3 regions of the Polaromonas sp. P4_F9 genome follow, and region 3 is predicted to be linked to each of the others. Evidence: predicted binding sites of a transcription regulator. Region 3 holds the regulator's gene; each other region holds the start of a gene.

What was found. The regulator sigma-54, encoded in region 3, starts transcription at its own class of promoters, with help from an activator protein. The targets are predictions, from matches to a motif close to TGGCANGNAANCTGCTTT.
Region 1: AC1DUB_RS16535 (circularly permuted type 2 ATP-grasp protein) is a predicted target of sigma-54. The motif match lies at 4,954-4,971, and genes of this name have one in related genera.
Region 2: AC1DUB_RS08975 (TorF family putative porin) is a predicted target of sigma-54. The motif match lies at 4,850-4,867, and genes of this name have one in related genera.

What each region holds. Positions count from the first base shown of each region.
Region 1 is NZ_JBFUJT010000017.1:169,929-177,146, forward strand. It holds gene AC1DUB_RS16525 (transglutaminase family protein) at 1-2,015, opposite strand, end outside; gene AC1DUB_RS16530 (DNA internalization-related competence protein ComEC/Rec2) at 2,296-4,845, shown strand; gene AC1DUB_RS16535 (circularly permuted type 2 ATP-grasp protein) at 5,019-6,515, shown strand; gene AC1DUB_RS16540 (alpha-E domain-containing protein) at 6,518-7,218, shown strand, end outside.
Region 2 is NZ_JBFUJT010000008.1:45,163-52,380, reverse strand. It holds gene AC1DUB_RS08990 (biosynthetic peptidoglycan transglycosylase) at 1-1,640, opposite strand, end outside; gene AC1DUB_RS08985 (ammonium transporter) at 2,019-3,569, opposite strand; gene glnK (P-II family nitrogen regulator) at 3,605-3,943, opposite strand; gene AC1DUB_RS08975 (TorF family putative porin) at 4,003-4,800, opposite strand; partial or broken gene AC1DUB_RS08970 (YifB family Mg chelatase-like AAA ATPase) at 5,007-5,990, shown strand; gene AC1DUB_RS08965 (hypothetical protein) at 6,416-7,218, shown strand, end outside.
Region 3 is NZ_JBFUJT010000016.1:34,515-41,732, forward strand. It holds gene AC1DUB_RS15315 (THUMP domain-containing class I SAM-dependent RNA methyltransferase) at 1-1,302, opposite strand, end outside; gene AC1DUB_RS15320 (RNA polymerase factor sigma-54) at 1,326-2,873, opposite strand; gene lptB (LPS export ABC transporter ATP-binding protein) at 3,015-3,851, opposite strand; gene lptA (lipopolysaccharide transport periplasmic protein LptA) at 3,866-4,477, opposite strand; gene AC1DUB_RS15335 (thiol:disulfide interchange protein DsbA/DsbL) at 4,640-5,302, opposite strand; gene AC1DUB_RS15340 (SPOR domain-containing protein) at 5,448-6,077, opposite strand; gene argS (arginine--tRNA ligase) at 6,159-7,218, opposite strand, start outside.

The sequences.
Region 1 (7,218 bases), on a different contig from region 3:
GACTCGAAGGCTTTGGGCGCACGCTGCTCGTTGGCAGGAGGTGGCACGTGGCTTGACGGAGCGGCCGCGCCGGTGCCTCCGGTGCCGCCACCCATGCTGCTGTCGCCGGTGGGGCGAAACTGCAGGATGCGACTGGCCTGCGTCAGTGCCGCGTTGCCCGTCATGTAGCGCGCCATGTACTGCGCCAGCGAGCTCGCACTGCTGCCAGCAGGAGGGGGCGAGGCCTGCGAGACAGCCGCAGGCGCCGGCTGCGGAGCGCCCCGCGCCACCGCCGCCGCGGCGTTGTAGCGTGCGGCCAGCACCGATGTCGATGGCAAGTCCTGGCGCGGCGCAAACGGGTCGGCCTCGATCATGTAGGGGTAGTCTGTTTTGGAAACCCAGGGCACCGAATCGAGCGGCAGCCGGTAACCCATGGGTGAGTCGCCCGGCATCAGGTACATGCGCTCATCGCGGAAGAACCACGGACCGGTGGACCATTTGGGCCCGGCCAGGGCCGGCGAGGCAGCCTCCTTCGCCTTCAGCGGCAGCACATAACCCACCACGGAGTCCAGCCCCTGCATGAAGACGCGACGCAAACGCTCCCGTTCCATCGCGTCATCCAGGCGGGAGTCAAAAGGGTCGACGTTGACCGGCAGGCGCCGCTCGCGCCACAGGTAGTACCAGGTGTCTTCATAGCCCGGCGTGATGTAGTTCGTGGCCAGGCCCAGCTTGCCCGCCAGGGTCTTGATGAAACGCTGCGCATCTGCGCTCGTGTATTGGCAGGGTTTGCGTTCATCGGCAAACAGGGCCGGGTTTTGCCAGATCGGCTGACCGTCCCTGCGCCAGAAAATACTCAGCGCCCAGCGTGGCAATTGCTCGCCGGGATACCACTTGCCCTGCCCGAAATGCAGAAAACCGCCCTCGCCATACTCGGCGCGCAGCTTTTGCACCAGCTCGGTGGCATAGCCGCGCTTGGTGGGGCCCAGGGCGTCGATGTTCCATTCCGCGGCATCGCGGTCCGTGGTGGCCACGAAGGTGGGCTCGCCGCCCATCGTCAGCCGCACGTCGCCGGCCACCAGGTCTTTGTCCACCGCCTCGCCCAGCGCCAGCACGTCGGCCCATTGCGCTTCGGTATAGGGCTGGGTGACGCGCGGTGATTCGTAAATCCGCTGCACCGCCATGTGGTGCTCGAACTCCACCTCGCATTTGTCCACGCCGCCTTCCACAGGGGCGGCACTGGACGGTTCGGGCGTGCAGGCCAGCGGGATGTGGCCTTCGCCCGCCATCAGGCCCGATGTTGGGTCCAGCCCCACCCAGCCGGCACCGGGCAGGAATACTTCGCACCAGGCGTGCAGATCGGTAAAGTCGGTCTCCGCGCCGCTGGGGCCGTCAATCGCCTTGACGTCGGCCTTGAGCTGGATCAGGTAGCCCGACACAAATCGCGCGGCCAGGCCCATGTGCCGCAGCAGCTGCACCAGCAACCAGCCGGTGTCGCGGCAGGAGCCGCAGGCCAGTTGCAGGGTTTCCTCAGGCGTTTGCACGCCGGGCTCCATGCGGATGGAGTACTGGATGTCGGACTGCAGGCGCTGGTTGAGGCCGACCAGGAAGTCGATGGTCCGCTTGGGACTCAGGTCGGTCTGCTCAAGATAGCGCTTGAACAGCGGCGTGGCGGCCTGGGTCGCCAGGTAGGGCGCCAGTTCCTGCTTCTGGCTGGCGCTGTAGGTAAAAGGAAATTCCTCGGCGCTGGGCTCCAGAAAGAAATCAAAGGGGTTGAACACCGCCATCTCGACGACCAGGTCCACCGTGACCTTGAATTCACGGGTGGGATCCGGAAACACCAGCCGGGCCTGGTAATTGGCAAACGGGTCCTGTTGCCAGTTGATGAAATGTTTGGCCGGCTCGAAGTTGAGGGAGTAGGACAGCACGCGGGTCCGGCTGTGCGGCGCAGGCCGCAGGCGCACGACCTGGGGGCCCAGTTTCACCGGGCGGTCGTATTTGTAATGGGTGATGTGGCTCAGTGCAACGTGGATCGACAAGGCAGCCTCGCTTTTTCAAATTAGGGCATCGGTGCGCAACAGCGCCAATCAAAACACAAAAAGAGTGGATCGCCACTCGGGCGACCCCTCGGGACAGCTTACTCCGCTTCGGCTACATTTCTGCAAGCAAGAGCTGCGCCAAACAGGCTTTGTCGGCTTTTTGCCTCGCCCGGCCGTTGAGCACGCAGCCATTGCATCGAATAAATCAAGCAATAACAAGTAACAAGTGGGGAGGGAGGCCGTGGGCGACCGCATTTTGGCCAGACCATGGGCTGCCTCCATGGGGCCTGGCCTTGTTTTTGGCGGTTTCATCACCGGGGTTGCCCTGCAATTGCAGCAGCCCGGTTTGTGGATGGGCAGCCTGTATGCCGCGTCGGCGGCGCTGGCGGCGTTCGCGGGGCTGGTGATGGGCGGCTTGCGGCGCAGGGCCGGTGGCGCCTCGACTCTGAACAGGAGGGGTTGGCGCGGTGCCGGCCTGGCTGCGGTGGTGCTCGCTGCCTTGCTGGGCTTTGCCTTGACGGGATGGCGGGCCACCGTGTTTCAGTCGATGGCACTCGACCCCGCGCTGGAGGGACGTGATATTGCCGTGACGGGTGTGGTCCTGGCCATGCCACAACCCGCAGAAGACGGCCTGCGCTTTCGTCTGGCTATTGAATCGGCCCGCCTGAACGGGCAAACAGTCACCCTCCCGCCGCAAATTTTGCTCGGCTGGTATACCGGCTTCGGGGTACAGGAGGCCAGGGCACTCCCGGCAGAAAGTGCTGATCCGTCTGAAATTGCGCTGGAGTTGCAGCGCCAGCCACCCACTGGCTTGCATGGCCTGCGCGCCGGCGAGCGCTGGCAAATGACGGTGCGGCTCAAGGCCCCGCACGGCAACAGCAACCCGCACGGGTTCGACTACGAGCTCTGGCTCTGGGAGCAGGGCATTCAGGCCACCGGCTATGTGCGTGCCGGACCGCACGATGCGCCGCCTCGGCGGCTTTCCGGCAGCTGGGAGCATCCGGTGGAGCGCGCCCGGCAGTCGGTGCGTGAAGCGATTTTCCAGCGCATCGACAACCGGCAACTGGCCGGTGTCGTGGCCGCCCTGGTGGTGGGTGACCAGAATGCCATCGAGCGCGCTGACTGGGATGTCTTTCGCGCCACGGGTGTCGCCCATTTGATGAGTATTTCGGGCCTGCACATCACCATGTTCGCCTGGCTCGCCTCGCTGCTCCTGAGCGGCCTGTGGCGGCGTTCTGTCGGGCTGACGCCCCGGCTTTGCCTGGCGCTGCCGGCCATCAGCGCCGGGGCCTGGGGCGGCCTTTTTCTGGCGGCCCTGTACGCGCTGTTTTCAGGCTGGGGCGTGCCGGCGCAACGAACCATCTGGATGCTGGCGACGGTGGTGTTGCTGCGGCAAAGCGGCCGGCAGTGGCCCTGGCTGCAAACCTGGCTGCTGGCCATGGCCGTGGTGGTGGCGCTGGACCCCTGGGCGCTGATGCAAGCCGGTTTCTGGCTGTCGTTTGTGGCGGTGGGCGTGCTGTTTGCTACAACTCCAGGCACATCTGGCACCCGTGATCCAACGGGCGACAGCCAGTTTCTTTCCGGAAAGGTGGCGCAGGGCGGGTGGGTGCCGCGGCTGCTTGCTAAACCGGCGGCCGGGCTGCTGCGTGCCGCCCGGGAGCAATGGGTGGTCACGCTGGCGCTCACGCCCTTGTCGCTGCTGCTGTTCAACCAGGTGTCACTGGTGGGCCTGCTGGCCAACGCGGTGGCCATTCCCTGGGTGACGCTGGTCGTGACGCCGCTGGCAATGCTGGGCGTGCTGTGGGCACCCCTGTGGGATGCGGCGGCGTGGGCGGTGGGCCTGCTGACAGTGTTTTTGCAATGGCTGGCCAGTTGGTCGCTGGCATCCGTCAGCGTGGCTGCCGCGCCGCTGTGGTGCGCCGCCTTCGGCGTACTGGGGGGCGTTTTGCTGGCGCTGCGTCTGCCGTGGCACTGGCGCGTGCTGGGCATTCCCCTGATGCTGCCAGTCCTGTTATGGCAACCGGCGCGGGTTGCACCGGGACAGTTTGAATTGCTGGCGGCGGACATCGGACAGGGCAATGCGGTGCTGGTGCGCACGGCCACCCATTCCCTGCTGTATGACACCGGCCCGCGTTTTTCGCGTGAGAGCGATGCCGGGCACCGCGTGCTGGTTCCGCTGCTGCGGGCCCTCGGCGAGCGGCTGGACATGCTGATGCTCAGCCACCGCGACATCGACCACATTGGCGGTGCACCGGCCGTGCTGGCCATGCAGCCGCAGGCGAACCTGCTCAGCTCCATTGAAGACAGCCATGAGTTGCAGGCGCTGCGCAAATCGGCCCGCTGTACGGCGGGCCAGCGCTGGGTCTGGGACGCGGTGACTTTCGAGGTGCTGCACCCGGTGGCCGCCGACTACGAGGCGGCAAACAAATCCAATGCCATGAGCTGCGTGTTGCGCGTGTCCAATGGCGCTCAGACCGCCTTGCTGGCGGGCGATATCGAGTCCGCCCAGGAGTTCAGGCTGGCCGGCAGCGCCAGCCCGGCCAGCCTGAAGGCCGACTTTTTGCTGGTACCGCACCATGGCAGCAAGACATCGTCGAGCGCCCCCTTCCTCGACGCTGTCCAGCCCCGGCTGGCGGTGGCGCAGGCGGGTTACCGCAACCGCTTTGGCCATCCGGTGGAGTCGGTGGTGGCGCGCTACAGCGAGCGCGGCATCAGGCTGCTCAGGTCGCCGCAGTGTGGCGCCGCCACCTGGCAGAGCGTGAAACCGGCGGACATCGTGTGCCAGCGGCAACAAGGCCGGCACTACTGGCATCATGTGCCTGAGTCATAAAGAAAAAGAGGAAGGAAAAAAAGGAGGAGAAAAGGAGAAAAAAAGGCGAAAAGAGAAGAGGACAAAATAGAAAAAGAAAAGTGCGATACGGCACCCGATTCACCAATCTGGCGCATAACTTGCTAAGCTAGTCATCACTACGCCATGCGCAAACCTTGCTGGAGACCAAGCCAATGAGCCGACCCATGTTTGACGAGATGAATGCAACGGAGTCCAGCGTCCGTGACCATTACCAAGGCTACCAGCGTTGGCTGGCCAAACAGCCCGCCGAAGTGATGGAGGCGCGCCGCGCCGAAGCCGAGATGATTTTTCGCCGCGTCGGCATCACCTTTGCCGTGTATGGCGCCAAGGACGAGGACGGCGCGGGTACCGAGCGGCTGATTCCGTTTGACCTGATTCCCCGGATCATTCCGGCCCATGAATGGGCCAGCATGGAAAAGGGGCTGGTGCAGCGTGTCACGGCGCTGAACCGCTTCATCCATGACGTCTACCACGGCCAGGAGATCATCAAGGCCGGCGTGATTCCGTCCGAGCAGATCTTCCAGAATGCCCAGTTTCGCCCCGAGATGATGGGCGTCGACGTGCCCGGCAACATTTACTCTCACATCAGCGGCATCGACATCGTGCGCGCGCCCAATGCGCAGGGCGAGGGCGAATATTACGTGCTCGAGGACAACCTGCGGGTCCCCAGCGGCGTGAGCTACATGCTGGAAGACCGCAAGATGATGATGCGGCTGTTCCCCGAACTCTTCAGCGAGAACCGCGTGGCCCCGGTGGCCCACTACCCCGACCTGTTGCTGGAGACACTCCGGGCGATGGCTCCGCCCGCCACGGCCGAGCCGACGGTCGTGGTGCTCACGCCCGGCATGTACAACTCGGCCTATTTTGAACACGCCTTCCTGGCGCAGCAAATGGGCGTGGAACTGGTCGAAGGCCAGGACCTGTTTGTCAGGGACAACTTTGTCTACATGCGCACCACGCGCGGACCCCGGCGGGTGGACGTGATCTACCGCCGTGTCGATGACGATTTTCTGGACCCGCTGGCTTTCCGTCCCGACTCCACGCTGGGCTGCGCGGGGCTGCTCAATGTCTACCGCAGCGGCAATGTGTCGCTGTGCAACGCCATCGGCACCGGTGTGGCAGACGACAAGTCGATCTATCCGTACGTGCCGAAAATGATCGAGTTCTACCTGGGCGAAAAACCCATCCTCAAGAACGTGCCGACTTACATGTGCCGCAATGCCGAAGACCTGCAGTACACCCTGGCCAACCTCAAGGACCTGGTCGTCAAGGAAGTTCATGGCGCGGGGGGCTACGGCATGCTGGTGGGGCCGGCCGCCACCCAGGCCGAAATCGAGGACTTCCGCCAGGCGCTGCTGGCCAATCCCGCGGGCTATATTGCCCAGCCCACGCTGAGCCTGTCGACCTGCCCCACTTATGTCGAAAGCGGCGTGGCGCCGCGACACATTGACCTGCGGCCCTTTGTGCTGAGCGGCAAGGACGTGCAGATGGTGCCGGGCGGCCTCACCCGCGTGGCGCTGAAGGATGGCTCGCTGGTGGTGAACTCCTCACAGGGGGGCGGCACCAAGGACACCTGGATTCTGGAAGGAAGTTCGGCGGCGCCCATGCAATGGCAGTCACAGTCGCAGTCACCGATTGGAGGGAACTGATCATGCTATCGAGAACTGCAGATCACCTTTTCTGGATGTCGCGCTACACCGAGCGCGCTGAGAACACCGCGCGCATGCTCGACGTGAACTACCAGACCTCGCTGTTGCCCCAGTCCGCGGCCGTGGCGCAAGGCGGCTGGCAGAGCCTGCTGAGCATCAGCGAGCTCAAACCGGCCTATGCCGCCAGGTACGGCGACAGCATCAATCCGCGTGAAGTGATGGACTTCATGGTGCGTGACGAGAAAAACTCGTCAAGCATCATCTCGTGCCTGAAAAACGCCCGCGAAAATGCCCGCGCCGTGCGGGGCACGCTGACCACCGAGGTGTGGGAGACGCAAAACCAGACTTACCTGGAAATCATCCGCATGCTGCGCAACAGCGATTTTGAGCGTGACCCCGGCCAGTTTTTTGAATGGGTCAAATTCCGTTCGCACCTCTCGCGCGGTGTGACCGCGGGCACCATGCTGCAGGACGAGGCGTTTCATTTTTTGCGCCTGGGGACGTTTCTGGAACGAGCCGACAACACGGCCCGGCTGGTGGATGTGAAGTTCCATGCCGTGGAAAATGATTTTCTCGGCGCAACCGGCGAGAAAGACCAAGAGTACGATTTTTACCACTGGAGCGCGATTTTGCGCAGCGTGTCCGGCTTTGAGGTGTACCGCAAGGTGTACCGTGACGTCATCAAGCCCGAGCGCGTGGCCGA
Region 2 (7,218 bases), on a different contig from region 3:
TAGTCGGCCGCCCAGCGCGTCAGGACATCCTTCTTGTCAACCTCCAGTGCCAGCAGCGGTATGGCGTCCAGCCCGGCCAGGCGCTGATGCAGCTTGGCCATGATGTCGAGGTAGGTCACCAGCGTGCGCAGCTTGGCGGTGGAGCCGAGGTCGAGCTTGGTGCCTTCGTTGATATTGAGTGGCTGGTCGAAATTGTCCGTTTGCACCCGCAGGTAATTGACGTCGCTTCCGCGCTCATACAGCGTGAAGCTATACACCACCTTGGCCGGATCGCCGCGGTCCAGCAACTGCTTGCCACTGAGCCCGGCTGCTTTGGCGCTGGCCGGGTCGCGCAACTCCCGCAACGCACGGGTGACCGCCTTCTGCACCGGCGCATCCAGCGTGCTGGCGACGGTGAGATCGAGGCGATCCAGGTCGTACAGGCGGCTGCCGCCGAGCAGGCCGGCAAGGTGCGTACGGACCGTATTGGCCGCCTTCTGCTCGACAAAGGAAGCAACCGCGGCAGGCACCTTGTCGGCGCGCCGGTTCAGGCTCGCCCGAAGCGCCGCGTCGCGCAGCGCGAGTGGAATCACGCCGGCGCTGCCGAGCACGCGCAGATGGCTGTCGGTGAGCTGTTCCAGCTCGGTTTCGCTGGCGTCGAAGTAGTAGGAAGGACGGCGCTGCGCGATCAACAGGCTGAGCGCCTGCCTGTAAAGCCGCCCCGTCTCGCTGAGATCGCCGCCGTTCTCGTCCGCGTCCACGTCTTTCAGGAGGCGATTGACCTCGTTGAAATCACGCCCGTACCAGACCCACAAGCCGTCACCCAGGCCATGCACTTCACCAAAGCCGGCCTTGGCTGACAGCGGCATTGTGTTGATGTAGCTCAGCACGATCTGGCGCCGTGCTGCACGGGTGTCCTCGCCCTGCTGGTAGGCACGCAGGGAGGCCGACACCATCTGTTGCAGCTTTTCCCGGATCGATGAGGTGCGCCCCTCGGAAGAATGGCGATATTTTTCAATCTGCGTTGCCAGCGTGCTGCCGCCGGGTGAGCGGCCATTGCCGGTGATGCTGGTCCGGACGTTGTTCAGCACGGCATGGGCCAGCCGGTCCCATTCCACGGCCGGGTTGCGCTTCGGATGGTCTGGGTCCAGCAGCTCACGGTTCTCGATGAACAGCAGGCTCTGCACCAGAACGGGCGCAATATCGTCAAAACTTTTGTAGGCCCGTTCCGGATAGCGCTCCTGAAACAGACTGTCCTTGTGGCAATCGACGATGCTCAGGCCGCTCTGCGTCTTTTCAGGGTAGGGGGCAAAGTAACCGGCGTCCATGATGCGCACCATGCCCTCCGACGAGCGCGCCTGCTGCGTGATCTCGAAACCCCGCCCCGTCAGCTTGCCCAGAAATGCCGGCAACTCCGTGTAGCCGAGGCGGTCGTCATACGGTCCGCTGTGGGGGAAACGGATGGACGGACTGGGCCCCTCGCCGAGGGCATAGCTGGCCTTGCTGGCCAGGCTGGCAAAAAAGTGCGCCTGATAACGGGAGGTGCTCAGTTCCCGCTCCACCACCAGCCCCAGCACGACGAGCACCATCAGCAGGGAAAACGCCCATGCGGTCCCAAACCAACGAAAAAATGACAGCCATTTTTCCGGCACACGCGTCATCCTGAACCTCCGGTTATTGTTCCGTGCGGGCAAGACCGTGCAAGATATTGCTGAATCGATGAACAGGCCACCCGAATCAGCAATAAATGTACAAAATTGCAAGCGCCGGCGATACCCTCAGTTGCATCATCCCCGAGAAATGGGTTGTTGTATATCAATGGCAGCGAATGGCAGCGCACGAGACGCCCTGACCTGCGGCGTGAGCCCGGCGCCGGGGCACCGGCCATATCCCTTCAGCCGCCCCGCCTGTGCAAACCGCGCAGGCAAAAAAAACAGCCCACCGGCTTGGCACCGGCGGGCTGAACATCCAAAGGAGGCTCTCGTTGATCAAGGGACTGCCCTCAGGGCAGTCCCGGCATTCCTATTCCTCTATTCCTGTTAGCGGTTGTAGGCTGTTTCACCGTGTGCGGTGATGTCCAGACCTTCGCGCTCGTCTTCTTCGCTGACGCGCAGGCCGATCGTCAGGTCAACAATCTTGTAGGCGATGAAGGACACCACGCCAGACCAGACGATGGTGATCAGCACGGCCTTGGCCTGGATCCACAGTTGCGACACGACCGAGAAGTCGGCAGCGGTCACCACGGTGGCCGTCGTCCAGTCAGCCACAAAGCCGGGGCCGCCCAGGCTTGGGGAGTTGAACACGCCGGTGAGCAAGGCGCCCAGAATACCGCCGATACCGTGCACGCCGAACACGTCGAGCGAGTCGTCAGCACCCAGCAGTTTCTTCAGGCCGTTCACGCCCCAGAGGCAGGCAAAGCCAGCCGCCAGACCGATCACCAGGCCGCCACCGATACCCACATTGCCGGCTGCTGGCGTGATCGCCACCAGACCCGCAACCGCACCGGATGCAGCACCCAGCATGGACGCCTTGCCACGCATCAGCGATTCACCGACACACCATGCCAGCACAGCGGCGGCGGTGGCAGCGAGGGTATTGATGAATGCCAGGGCGGCAAAACCATTGGCTTCGAGCGCCGAGCCGGCATTGAAACCAAACCAGCCAACCCACAGCAGAGCGGATCCGACCATGGTCAGCGTGAGGCTGTGAGGCGCCATCGACTCCTTGCCGTAGCCGATACGCTTTCCGATCACATAGGCACCGACCAGGCCGGCGACAGCAGCGTTGATGTGCACGACGGTACCGCCGGCAAAGTCCAGCGCGCCCATTTGCCAGATATAACCGGCCTTGCCGTTCATCGCGTCAACCACTTCCTTGCCCGTGTAGGCATCAGGACCCATCCAGAACCACACCATGTGCGCAATCGGGGCGTAGCTGAAGGTGAACCAGATCGCCATGAACAGCAGCACGGCGGAGAACTTGATGCGTTCGGCAAAGGCGCCGACGATCAGGGTGCAGGTGATGCCCGCGAAAGTCGCCTGGAAGGCGGCAAACACGATTTCAGGAATCACGACGCCCTTGCTGAAGGTGGCAGCGTTGGCGAAAGTGCCGGCCGCGTTGTCCCAGATCCCTTTCATGAACAGCCGGTCAAAGCCGCCAAAGAAAGCGTTGCCCTCGGTGAATGCCAGGCTGTAGCCGTAAATGAACCACAGCACGACGATCATGGAGAAAGTCACCATGACCTGCATCAGGACCGATAGCATGTTCTTGCTGCGGACCAGTCCGCCGTAGAACAGGGCCAGACCCGGAACGGTCATCATGATCACCAGAAGGGTGGAGACCATCATCCAGGCCGTATCTCCCTTGTTGGGAACAGGAGCAGGTGCTGAGGCAGCTGCGGCAGCAGGCGCTGCGGCTGCCGCGGCGGGGGCTGCAGCGGCAGCGGGCGCCGCCGGAGCGGCTGCCTCGGCCGGCTTGGCTTCGGCGGCGGCCGACGCGGCAGGCGCTGCTGCCGGCGCCTGCGCCATCACGGCTGCGCCGATACCCAGCAAACTCAATCCCAATACAAGGGAAGCAAGAAGTTTTTTCATGTCAATGTTCTCTTTTTTCTAGGTTGAGCCGAGCTTTAGAGCGCTTCCTTGCCGGTTTCACCGGTGCGGATGCGCACAACCTGCTCGAGGTTATAGACAAAGACCTTGCCGTCGCCGATCTTGCCGGTGCGGGCAGCACCTTCAACCGCTTCAATCACGCGGTCCACCAGCTCGTCAGAGACTGCCGCCTCAATTTTGACCTTGGGCAGAAAGTCGACCACGTACTCTGCACCGCGGTACAGTTCCGTGTGGCCTTTCTGACGGCCGAAGCCCTTGACTTCCGTCACCGTGATGCCTTGCACGCCAATACCGGAGAGTGCTTCACGCACCTCGTCCAGCTTGAACGGTTTAATGATGGCCGTTACTAGTTTCATTTCAGGTTCCTCCAGGATGAATAGGGAAGCGGCCAGGCTGTGCGCCGCTTCTGCCGCCTTTACAGGGTTTTGGTCAGCGTCACAACCAGCGTGCCCTTGTTGATGGACTTGCCGCTGGTGTCAACTGACGCGGGATACAGATAGCTGTTTTTCTTGTTGCCACCGACCACAGCACCCGACAGGGAGAGACCGTCGCCCAGGTCGTAGGCGGCGCCAACGCTGTAGTCCATGTAATCAGGCAGGCCGGCGGAGTTCGCTGCGCTCTTCAGGTCGGTAAAGCCGAGGGAGGCCTTGAAGGTCACCTTGGGCATCACTTCCTGGGCGAACGCCAGGTTCAGGTAGCCGGTGCCACGGCCCTCGCCCACCAGGTATTCCTTGCCGAGGCCAAAGTAACCTTTGGAGACGGTGTGGGAGTACTTGGCGCTGACCGGACCGTAAGCGGCCCCGAGGTAGACCTCGGTCGTGTTGGCGCCGGTAGCGCTCGGGTAGAAGTAAGTCAGGGCGCCGACATCCAGGTCGACAGCGCCTGCCTTGAACTTGTAACCGCCATACAGGTCGATCTCAACCTTGCTGTTGTCGCCGGAAGGCAGGTACTTGGTCCAGTTGATGGTGGAGTTCCAGTTACCCACGTAGAAACCGTTGCTGAACGCATAATCGACGCCGCCCTGCAGGGCCGGCTTGAAACTTCGTGTCTTGGAGTAATCCTGGTCCTGGCCGCGGAACTTGTAGTTGCTGGTCAGGGAGATGTTGAATGACAGCGGGGAGGGCTCTGCGGCAGGGGCTGGCGTCTGGGCAAAGACTGCGCCGGACATAACCAGTGATGCGGCAAGTGCGACCTGGACGGGGATAAGTTTCATGAGAAGCTCCGAAGGTTGTTGAAGTTGGTTGAAGTTGCCCGAATTGTTCGTAGCACGTTACGTGCCAAACCCCCGCTCGTTCTGTGGGTACACGTCTACCTTTTCGCGCACTGTCGCGTTACATCTAAACCAAGAAAAACGAATATTGCACCAAGTTGGCTCAAATATGTGCACAACTTTGATGCATTTAAGAGGGAGTTACAAAAATGAGCTTGTCTTTAGTGCACAGCCGTGCCCTTCTGGGTCTGGAGGCACGGCCGGTGTGCGTCGAAGTGCATCTGGCGAACGGCTTGCCCAGCTTCACCCTGGTGGGCCTGGCTGAAACCGAGGTGAAGGAAGCACGCGAGCGGGTGCGCTCCGCCATTCAGAACACCGGGCTGGAGTTTCCAGCCAACAAGAGGATCACGGTGAATCTGGCACCTGCGGATTTGCCCAAGGACTCCGGCCGCTTTGATTTGCCGATTGCCCTGGGCATTCTGGCAGCCAGCGGCCAGCTGGACGCCCGCAAGCTGGCGGGCTATGAGTTCGCGGGGGAACTGTCTTTAGGCGGTGACCTGCGCCCTGTAAGAGGGGCGCTGGCCATGAGCCTGGCACTGGCGCACCTCGCAAAAAACGATGGCGCCATGATCCCTGACAAACCCGGCATGCCGGCCAGGCCACCCAAATTGGTGCTGCCGGAAGGCAGCGCCCAGGAGGCAGCGCTGGTTCCCGACGCCGAAATCTACCGTGCGCACCATTTGCTGGACGTGGTCAGGCAATTCCTGCCGGGTGACACGCCACCCGAGGTGCTGGACGGCTGGACCCGGATCGCGCCCATCCCTCGCCGGGAGCAGGCAAATTACCCGGATCTCGCCGACGTCAAGGGCCAGGCGGCGGCCCGGCGGGCGCTGGAAATTGCCGCGGCCGGCGGGCACAGCGTCCTGATGATGGGCGCGCCCGGCTCCGGCAAATCCATGCTGGCACAACGCTTTGCTGGCCTGCTGCCCGCCATGACGACCGAGGAGGCGCTGGAAAGCGCCGCGGTCGCCTCGCTGGGCGGTCGCTTCGCGCTGGAAAACTGGGCCCTCCGGCCGACCTGCGCGCCCCACCATACGGCCAGCGCCGTGGCATTGGTGGGCGGCGGTTCGCCACCCCGCCCGGGCGAGATCTCACTGGCCCATCGGGGCGTGCTGTTTCTCGATGAGCTCCCGGTTACCTCGAATGAATGTGTATGTCTCTTCTCCGCCTTAGGGGATCAGAAGCGAAGCCACAACCTGGGCACTGAGACTGGGGTTCAACGGCGGGCTAGACATCTGAAAAGCACAATAGACGCCCATGCGATTGATACACAATCATTCAGTCGGCAATATTAATTATTGACGTTTTACTAGTAATACGTCGAATTAAATGACGTTGGGGAGAAGAGTCTGCATCTGACAGCGCCTCAGAAAACAGGAGTTAAAAAAGCTGAAGCGCAACCGGTTTTTGACGCCTTCGACATCGCTACGATCTGCTTGCTGGAGCTGAGTAGCTGTGAGCGACGAAGGTCTCTGTTTCCGCCGAACCGATCAAGCCGCTATGCATGGTCGTCGAGCCTTCGAGCCGCCATTAGGTAGTTAAGCTCATTGAATAGACCATGAAAGCAAAACTTCTGCCACCAAGAAATGGCTATCTGGGGAACCTGCTCTGGAATGCGGCCGAGCTGGCAGGAAGGGAAAAACAACTATCCAAATCGCTAAGCCGGCTACGCGAACTTGGCTATTGGGCAAGTCCGTATCCGGAGCGCGACGGAGTGGCGTTCAAAAGCGAGGACCAGTGCAGAGACGAGGTGGATATCTCGCGAGACTTCGCGAACACCTTCCAGTGGCTCGACATTGAAGTCGCTCATAGCAAGGACGCAAACACAGAGCTCGCCGGCTTAGTTGGAGATGCCCCGATAGATTGCGTTGTAGTCGTGCCGCTCACACGGATGTTCATCGAAGAATCCTTCAGCTTGGGCGGCTTTCATTTTGTATGTCAAAGACAACTCGACGACCGGCGACATGATCGACTTGGCGATTTCGATGGAGAGTATCTGCAGTTCAAGACTTCACTGATGCACTCACATCTTCTTCGGGTCGATCGCACGCTGGCTCACAACGACCTTGTCATTAACAAGTGTCTAGCGCTAGCCGAGCATGCGCTCGACGTCGTTCGATACCAATTCAGCTCCTTCCTCAGGCCGGAGTTCACTCCCAATCCCGCAGGTCAGCTTGACGATGGCACTTATGCCGTCGAAATCATCCCAGAGGGAAATACTCATCTCAAAGCGATTTCGCTCAGAGGTATCTCGCGACCGATGTCGGCTTCAAATAACTGGCTGGGGCCCGAAGTCAGTGCTGTGCACGTAGCAGGACAAGATCTACTTGTAGAAATTCTTCAGGGTAGGGCGGACGACCT
Region 3 (7,218 bases):
GCCGTTCCACATGGGCACGCGGCGCGACTCCTTCAGGCGCATCTTGCCGGGCAGCTTCAGGTCGGGCGTGAGCACATGAGCCGTCCAGCCGGCGTAGTTCTTCTTCCAGTGCGTGGCCAGCCGGGGAAAGAAGTCGGAGGCTTCTTCGCCGGTTTCCGTCTGTGCCTGCTCGCGCCCCGGGTTGGCCGAGCGGTCGCGCGGAGCGTCGGCCTGGCCGGCTTCGGATGCATCACGCGGCAGCGGCTGGCCAAACTCGTCGATGGCCTGGGTGCCGTCCCAGGAGCCGCTGACGCCATGGCCCTGCTGGCGCCGCTGGTCGCGTCCCTGCACGCCGGTGATGCCGGCCACGCCGGCCACGTCAATGCGCTCGCCATAGGGGGGGTTCACCAGCATCACGCCGGACGGCGCGGGCGGCATGCGCTGCAGCGCATCACCGCCGCGCAGCTGCACGGCGTTGGCCACGCCCGCGCGCTCGGCATTGCGCTCGGCAAAATCCACCATGCGGAACGACACATCGCTGCCAAACACCGGTGCCGTCGGCTCCGTGATGGCGGCCTCGGCCTGGTCGAGCAGCCCCTCCCACACATGGGCCTGGAAGGGCAAATACTTCTGAAAGGCAAAGCGGCGGTTGATGCCGGGCGCGATATTGCAGGCAATCTGCGCCGCCTCAATCACGATGGTGCCGGAGCCGCAGCACGGGTCGTACAGTGGCACACCCTCTTTGCACTGCTGGTCCCAGCCGCTGGCGGCAATCATGGCGGCGGCCAGTGTTTCCTTCAGGGGAGCGTCTCCCTTGTCTTCGCGCCAGCCGCGCTTGAAGAGCGGCTCGCCCGAGGTGTCGATGTAGATGGTCGCCGTGTCGGTCGTCAGGTGCACATACACGCGCACGTCGGGCCAGCGCGTGTCCACATCGGGGCGCACCTCGTACTTGGCACGGAAGCGGTCGGCAATGGCGTCCTTGACCTTGAGCGCTGCAAAGTTCAGGCTGGTCAGCGGGCTGTGCTGCGCGGTGATCTCGACCTTGAAGGTCTGCTTGGGCGTGAACCAGATCTCCCATGCGACGCTGGCTGCCGCGTTGTAGAGGTCCTGCTCGCTGCGGTACTGGTTGTGCTGCAGCTCGATCAGCACACGCTGGGCCAGGCGGCTGTGCAGGTTGAGCTGCAGGGCATCGCGCCAGGAGCCCTGCAACTGCACACCGGCGCGCCAGGCCTTGCCCTCGATGCCGGTGATGCGTTTGACCTCGCTGGCCAGCAAGGCCTCGACGCCGGCGGCGCAGGGTAAAAAGAGTTGAAGTTGGTTCATAAGTAGGGCCTCAAGGGGCTCTTTCAAAGCGATTTGCGCAGGTTGGCAGGCGCGATGCGCAAAGCCTCGCGGTACTTGGCCACGGTGCGGCGCGCGCATTCAATGCCCTGCTCCTTGAGCATTTCGGAAATCTGGTTGTCGCTGAGCGGCTTTTTCAGGCTCTCGGACGAGACAAACTGCTTGATGAGGGCGCGCACCGCCGTGCTGGAGGCGTTGCCGCCGGTCTCGGTGCCCAGCGCGGAGCCGAAAAAGTACTTGAGCTCGAAGGTGCCGAACGGCGTGCTCATGTACTTGGCCGTGGTGACGCGCGAGATGGTGGACTCGTGCAGGCCCAGTTCGTCGGCAATTTCGCGCAGCACCAGCGGACGCATGGCCAGCTCGCCGTGTGTGAAGAAATTCTTTTGTCGCTCCACAATCGCACTGCTCACGCGCAGGATGGTGTCAAAGCGCTGCTGGATGTTCTTGATGAACCAGCGTGCCTCCTGCAAGCGCTGCTGCAGGGCCTGCCCATTCTGGCCCTTGTGCTGCTTCAGCGCATTGGCATAGATGTCGTGCACGCGCAGGCGGGGCATGACCTCGCTGTTGAGGGAGACCTTGAAGCCGCGGCCCGACTTGACGACGATCACGTCGGGCACGATGAGGTTGCGCTCGACGTTGACAAACCGCCGCCCGGGCTTGGGGTCCAGCCGGCCGATCACGGCGATGGCGCCCCGGATCACGCTCTCCGGAAATCCGCACAGGTAGGACAGGCGCTTCATATCCCGCTTGGCCAGCAGCTCCATGGGCTGCTTGCACATGGCGATCGCTGCGCGGGTCTCGTCGCAGTCCTTGCAGTCGAGCAGTTGCAGGCCGAGACACTCGGCCAGGTTGCGGGCACCGACGCCGGCGGGCTCCATGTGCTGCAGCAGCTTCAGGGCCATGGCAAAGTGCTGCTCCAGCTCTTCCGCCTGCTCAAGGTCGTCGCCCGCCAGGCCGGCGGCCAGTGACGCGAGACTGTCTTCGAGGTAGCCGTCGTCATTGAGCGACTCGATCAGGAAATGCAGCGCCGCCTGGTCTTCCTCCGACAGGCGCAGGCCGAGCGACTGACGGTGCAAATGGTCCTGCAGCGACTCATGGCTGCGGGCCAGGTCGGAAGCCTCGGCCTCGCTGTCATCCACATTGTTCTTGCGGGCAGGCGCGTCGCCGCCCCATTCGCTGTCGTCCGGCGCCGACTCCACCGTGCCGTCGCCCTCCCAGCTTTCTTCCAGCTTGGCCTCGGAGCTGATCTCGGGCCCTGTATCTACATCGTTTTGGCTTGCAACCCTTGGTTCATCAGGGCTTCCTGCTACTGAATCACCAGCAAACTCAAACTCCCGGCTGTCCTGGCTGACCGGCGTATCGGCATTCTCCAGGCCAAACTCCTCGCGCGGCGCGGCTTCTTCCGACACTTCCAGGAACGGATTTTCATCGAGCATCTGCTCGACTTCCTGGCTCAGCTCAAGGGTGGACAGCTGCAACAGGCGGATCGACTGCTGCAGTTGCGGCGTGAGCGCCAGATGCTGCGAGACCCTGAGGGAAAGGCCTTGTTTCATGGCATCCCTAAGCGCACGACAAAACGAATTGGGATGTATTAACCAAGCGGGGGCCGTGCAACCGGCTTTGCCGGGGCGCAGGCGCCGCCCCCTGCAGGGGGGAGGGAGCTACACGCAGTGAGCGACAACGGGGGGGAGCCATCACATTCTGAAGTGTTCACCGAGGTAAACGCGGCGTACATCGGCATTGTTCACAATCTCGGAAGGGGTGCCGGTCGCCAGCACATGGCCGTCACTGATGATGTAGGCATGGTCGCAAATGCCCAGCGTTTCGCGGACATTGTGGTCGGTGATCAGCACGCCAATGCCGCGCGACTTCAGGAAACCGATGATGCGCTGGATTTCGATCACGGCGATCGGATCAATACCGGCAAAAGGCTCGTCGAGCAGGATGAACCGCGGCTGCGTCGCCAGGGCGCGCGCAATCTCGACGCGGCGGCGCTCACCGCCCGACAGCGCCGGCGCCGGCGAGTCGCGCAAATGATCGACCCGCAAATCCTGCAGCAGCGCTTCGAGCCGCTTTTCAAGGTCTGCGCGGCCCAGCGGCTTGCCGCTGGCGTCCAGCTGCAACTCCAGCACGGCGCGCACATTCTCTTCCACGGTGAGCTTGCGAAAAATCGACGCTTCCTGCGGCAGGTAGCTCAGCCCGAGGCGCGCGCGCAGGTGAATCGGCATGTGCTCGACCGACTGGCCGTCGATGGAGATCTCGCCCGCATCGGCACGCACCAACCCCACGATCATGTAAAACGACGTGGTTTTTCCCGCGCCATTGGGGCCCAGCAGGCCCACCACCTCGCCTTTTTGCACGGACAGCGAGACATCCTGCACCACCTTGCGGCTGCCATAGGATTTCTGCAGCCCCTGGGCCACCAGACGGCTCGGCGGTGCGGTGCTGGCCGCCGGAGTATTGGCTGCCGGGGTATTGACCGACGATGTGTCAGTCACCGCATCCGCGGGTTGATTGTCCGTTCTGTCCATTTTTCGGCTTTCCGTCATGGCCCCAGCGTGGTGCCGGGACGCAAACGGAGCGCGGGTCCGGCCGGCGGCTGCGGTGCCGATGCGGCGCCGCGCGGCGACAGCATGGCGCGAATCCGCCCCGTGGGATTGGTGGCCGTGCGGTTTTGCGCGCCCCCATCCACAGTGAACACATCGGTGTTGTTGTCATAAACAATCAGGGAGCCGGTCGTTTCATCGACCAGGGTCGCGCCGTTGTAGCGCCGCACCACGGCCTGCTTGATGAATTTGACGGTGTCGGCACGGCTGTCGTATTCGATCCGCTCGCCTTCCCCTTCGATGTACTCGTCCACGCCATCGCGCTTTTTCCGGTAAAAGGCCAGCTTGCCCGGCGCCGCCACGGCCAGGGCCTGCTGGTAGCCCTGGGGATCCTGGCTGACATCCACCCGTTCGCCCCGGACAATGGTGGTGCCCTTGGTGATCACCACATTGCCGGTGAACACGCTGGTTTGTTTCAGGTCGTCGTAACGCAGGGCATCGGCCTCCGCATTCATCGGCTTGTCGCGGTCAGCCCGCTCGGCCGCGGCGGGAAACACGGCCCCGGCCGCCAGTGCGGCCAGCACGATCAAGGGAAAAATGGGGTGTTTCATAAAGGCACGAATCTTGCTGCTTGTTTTGAGTGATTGTAGCCATGCCAGCTCCGGGAATGGCGGCCAGGGCCAAATTGGGCCCATAAAAAAACCCGCCACGGGTGGGCGGGTTTTCGGGCCAACGCCGGGCGCCGGCGTGTGACTTGCCGACTTGCCGCGCGCTTATTTGGCCTTGCGCGATTGCGCGATCAGGTAATCGGTGACCTGCAGGGCCCTGTCCATGTTCTGGGCCAGCTGGCCAGACGTGTAGTAACGCCCGCCGACGCCCAGGGCCGGCACGCCGTCGACCGCGTAGGTGTCCTGCAACTGGGTGGCCTTGCGCGCCTTGGTGCTGACGGAAAACGAGTTGTACAGCTCGACAAACTTGGCCTTGTTCAGGCCCTGCTTCTCCGCCCAGGCCGCCACCTGATCCGCCGTGTTCAGCGCCTGACGCTCGATATGGATCGCATTGAACACCTTTTTGTGCAGCTCATTGAGCTTGTCCATGGCTTCCAGCACATAAAAAAGACGCTGCTGCGGCTCAAAATCGGGACGAAAGGCTACCGGCACGCGCCTGACGGTCACGTCTTTGGGCGCTTTCTGGATCCAGGCCTCGAGTTGCGGCTCAAAGGCGTTGCAATGCGGGCAGCTGTACCAGAAGAATTCCACCACTTCGACCTGGCCGGCAGGCACGTCGGTGGGAGCGGGTTTGCCCAGCGTCAAATAATCCGTTCCCTCCTTGAAGGCGCGGGCCTGAGCCTGCGCGGCTGTGGGCAGCGCAACGCCTCCCCAAGTGGCGGCGGCTGCCACGGTAGCGGCTGAAAGCGAAAACTCACGTCGTTGCATCAATTTTTCTCCTGGTTTCCTGGTCTGTGGGTCTGTGTGGGGGTATTTTGCAAAGCGGCCACTTACTTATTCAGTGAAAAAAACAAGCCGGCCGGCCGTTTCGTACAGGGGTTGGTACGCCCCCGCCCATAAAAGTTCACCCCGGTTAGCGCTGCACCCTGACGAGGGCTGTTTCTATCGAGTTGCCGTCCAGCCGCTCCTTGACCTTGTCGGCGTCTTCTTTTTTATCAAAGGGGCCAACGCGCACGCGGTACACCGTTCGGCCCGACTGCTCGCGCTCACTCACCTTGGCCTGCACGCCCAGCAGCATGAGCTTGGCGCGCTGCTGCTCCGCGTCTTCTGGCGTACGGAATGCACCGGCCTGGACAAAATAACTGAACGGGTCAACGCCCGAGACGGCGGGCGCGGCGTCCGCCTTGGCCTTGGCGAGATCGCCCAGCGGATCCGCGGAGGGGGCGGGCTTCGCCGGGGGCGCGGGAGCCGCCTTGGGCGCGGTCGCCGTGGCGGGGGCCGGCACAGTGCCGGGTTCGCCGGAAGCGCTGGAAGCAGAAGGGAGCGGCTTCACAGGCGTTTTTCCCGCCAGCGGGGCATTCGGGTTCCAGTCCCGGTTCTTTTTGGCTTCCGCTGCGTCGCTGTCGGGATTGCGCGACTGGCTCTTGTTCATGAAAGGCACCGGCACCTTGGTGATGTAGACCGCCACGGCCAGCGCAGCGCCCAGGCCGATCAGCGCGCCAATCACCAGACCCAGCAGGGTTCCGCCTCGTTGTTTTCTCATACCTTGCCCAATTTTCTTGCCTGCCTCTGAATCCTGCTCTGAATTTCGCTCTGCATTCCGCTGTGTGTGCTTCATGGTTGCCTACATTTTGTGGGGCGCACTGACGCCCAGCACCTTGAGGCCATTGTGCAATACCTGCGCCGTCGCGGCGACCAGCGCCAGGCGCGCCAGCTTCACGGCTTCGTCGTCCACCAGAATCCGCTCGACGTCGTAATAGCTGTGGTAGCAGGCGGCCAGCTCGCGCAGGTAAAAGGCCACGTCGTGCGGCGCCAAACCGGCGGCCGCATTGCTAAGCATGTCGGGGTACTTGGCCAGCAGCAGCATCAGGGCCTGGGCTTGCGGGCTGACCAGGGCCGACAGGTCCACGCTTTTCAGCTGGCTCTGATCGCCGCTCTGCGCGGCCCAAGTGCCGAGAATCGAGCATATGCGCGCATGGGCGTATTGCACGTAGTACACCGGGTTTTCATTGTTCTTGGCCAGGGCCAGGTCGATGTCAAAGACGTACTCGGTGTCGGGTTTGCGGCTGAGCAAAAAGAAGCGCACGGCATCCGCGCTGGTCCATTCGATCAGGTCGCGCAGCGTGACATAGCTGCCGGCGCGCTTGGAGATCTTCACCTCTTCGCCATGGCGCACGACGCGCACCATGGTGTGCAGCACGTAGTCGGGGTAGCCCTGCGGAATGCCGGCGCTGGCGGCCTGCAGCCCGGCGCGCACGCGGGCAATCGTGCCGTGGTGGTCCATGCCCTGGATGTTGATGGCCTTGCTGAAACCGCGCTCCCATTTGGCCAGGTGGTAGGCCACGTCAGGCACAAAGTAGGTGTAGCTGCCGTCGCCCTTTTTCATCACGCGGTCTTTGTCGTCACCGTAATCGGTCGACTTGAGCCACAGGGCGCCGTCCTGTTCGTAGGTTTTGCCGGCGTCCTTGAGCTTTTGCACCGCACTGTCGACACGGCCCGAGCTGTACAGGCTGGACTCGAGGTAGTAGTTGTCAAACCTGACCGAGAAGGCCCGCAGGTCCAGGTCCTGCTCATGGCGCAAATAGGCCACGGCAAACTGCCGGATCGAGTCCAGGTCTTCGACGTCACCGCTGGCGGTGAACTCCCGGTCGTCGGACTTGACGGTCTTTTTGGCCAGAAAGTCA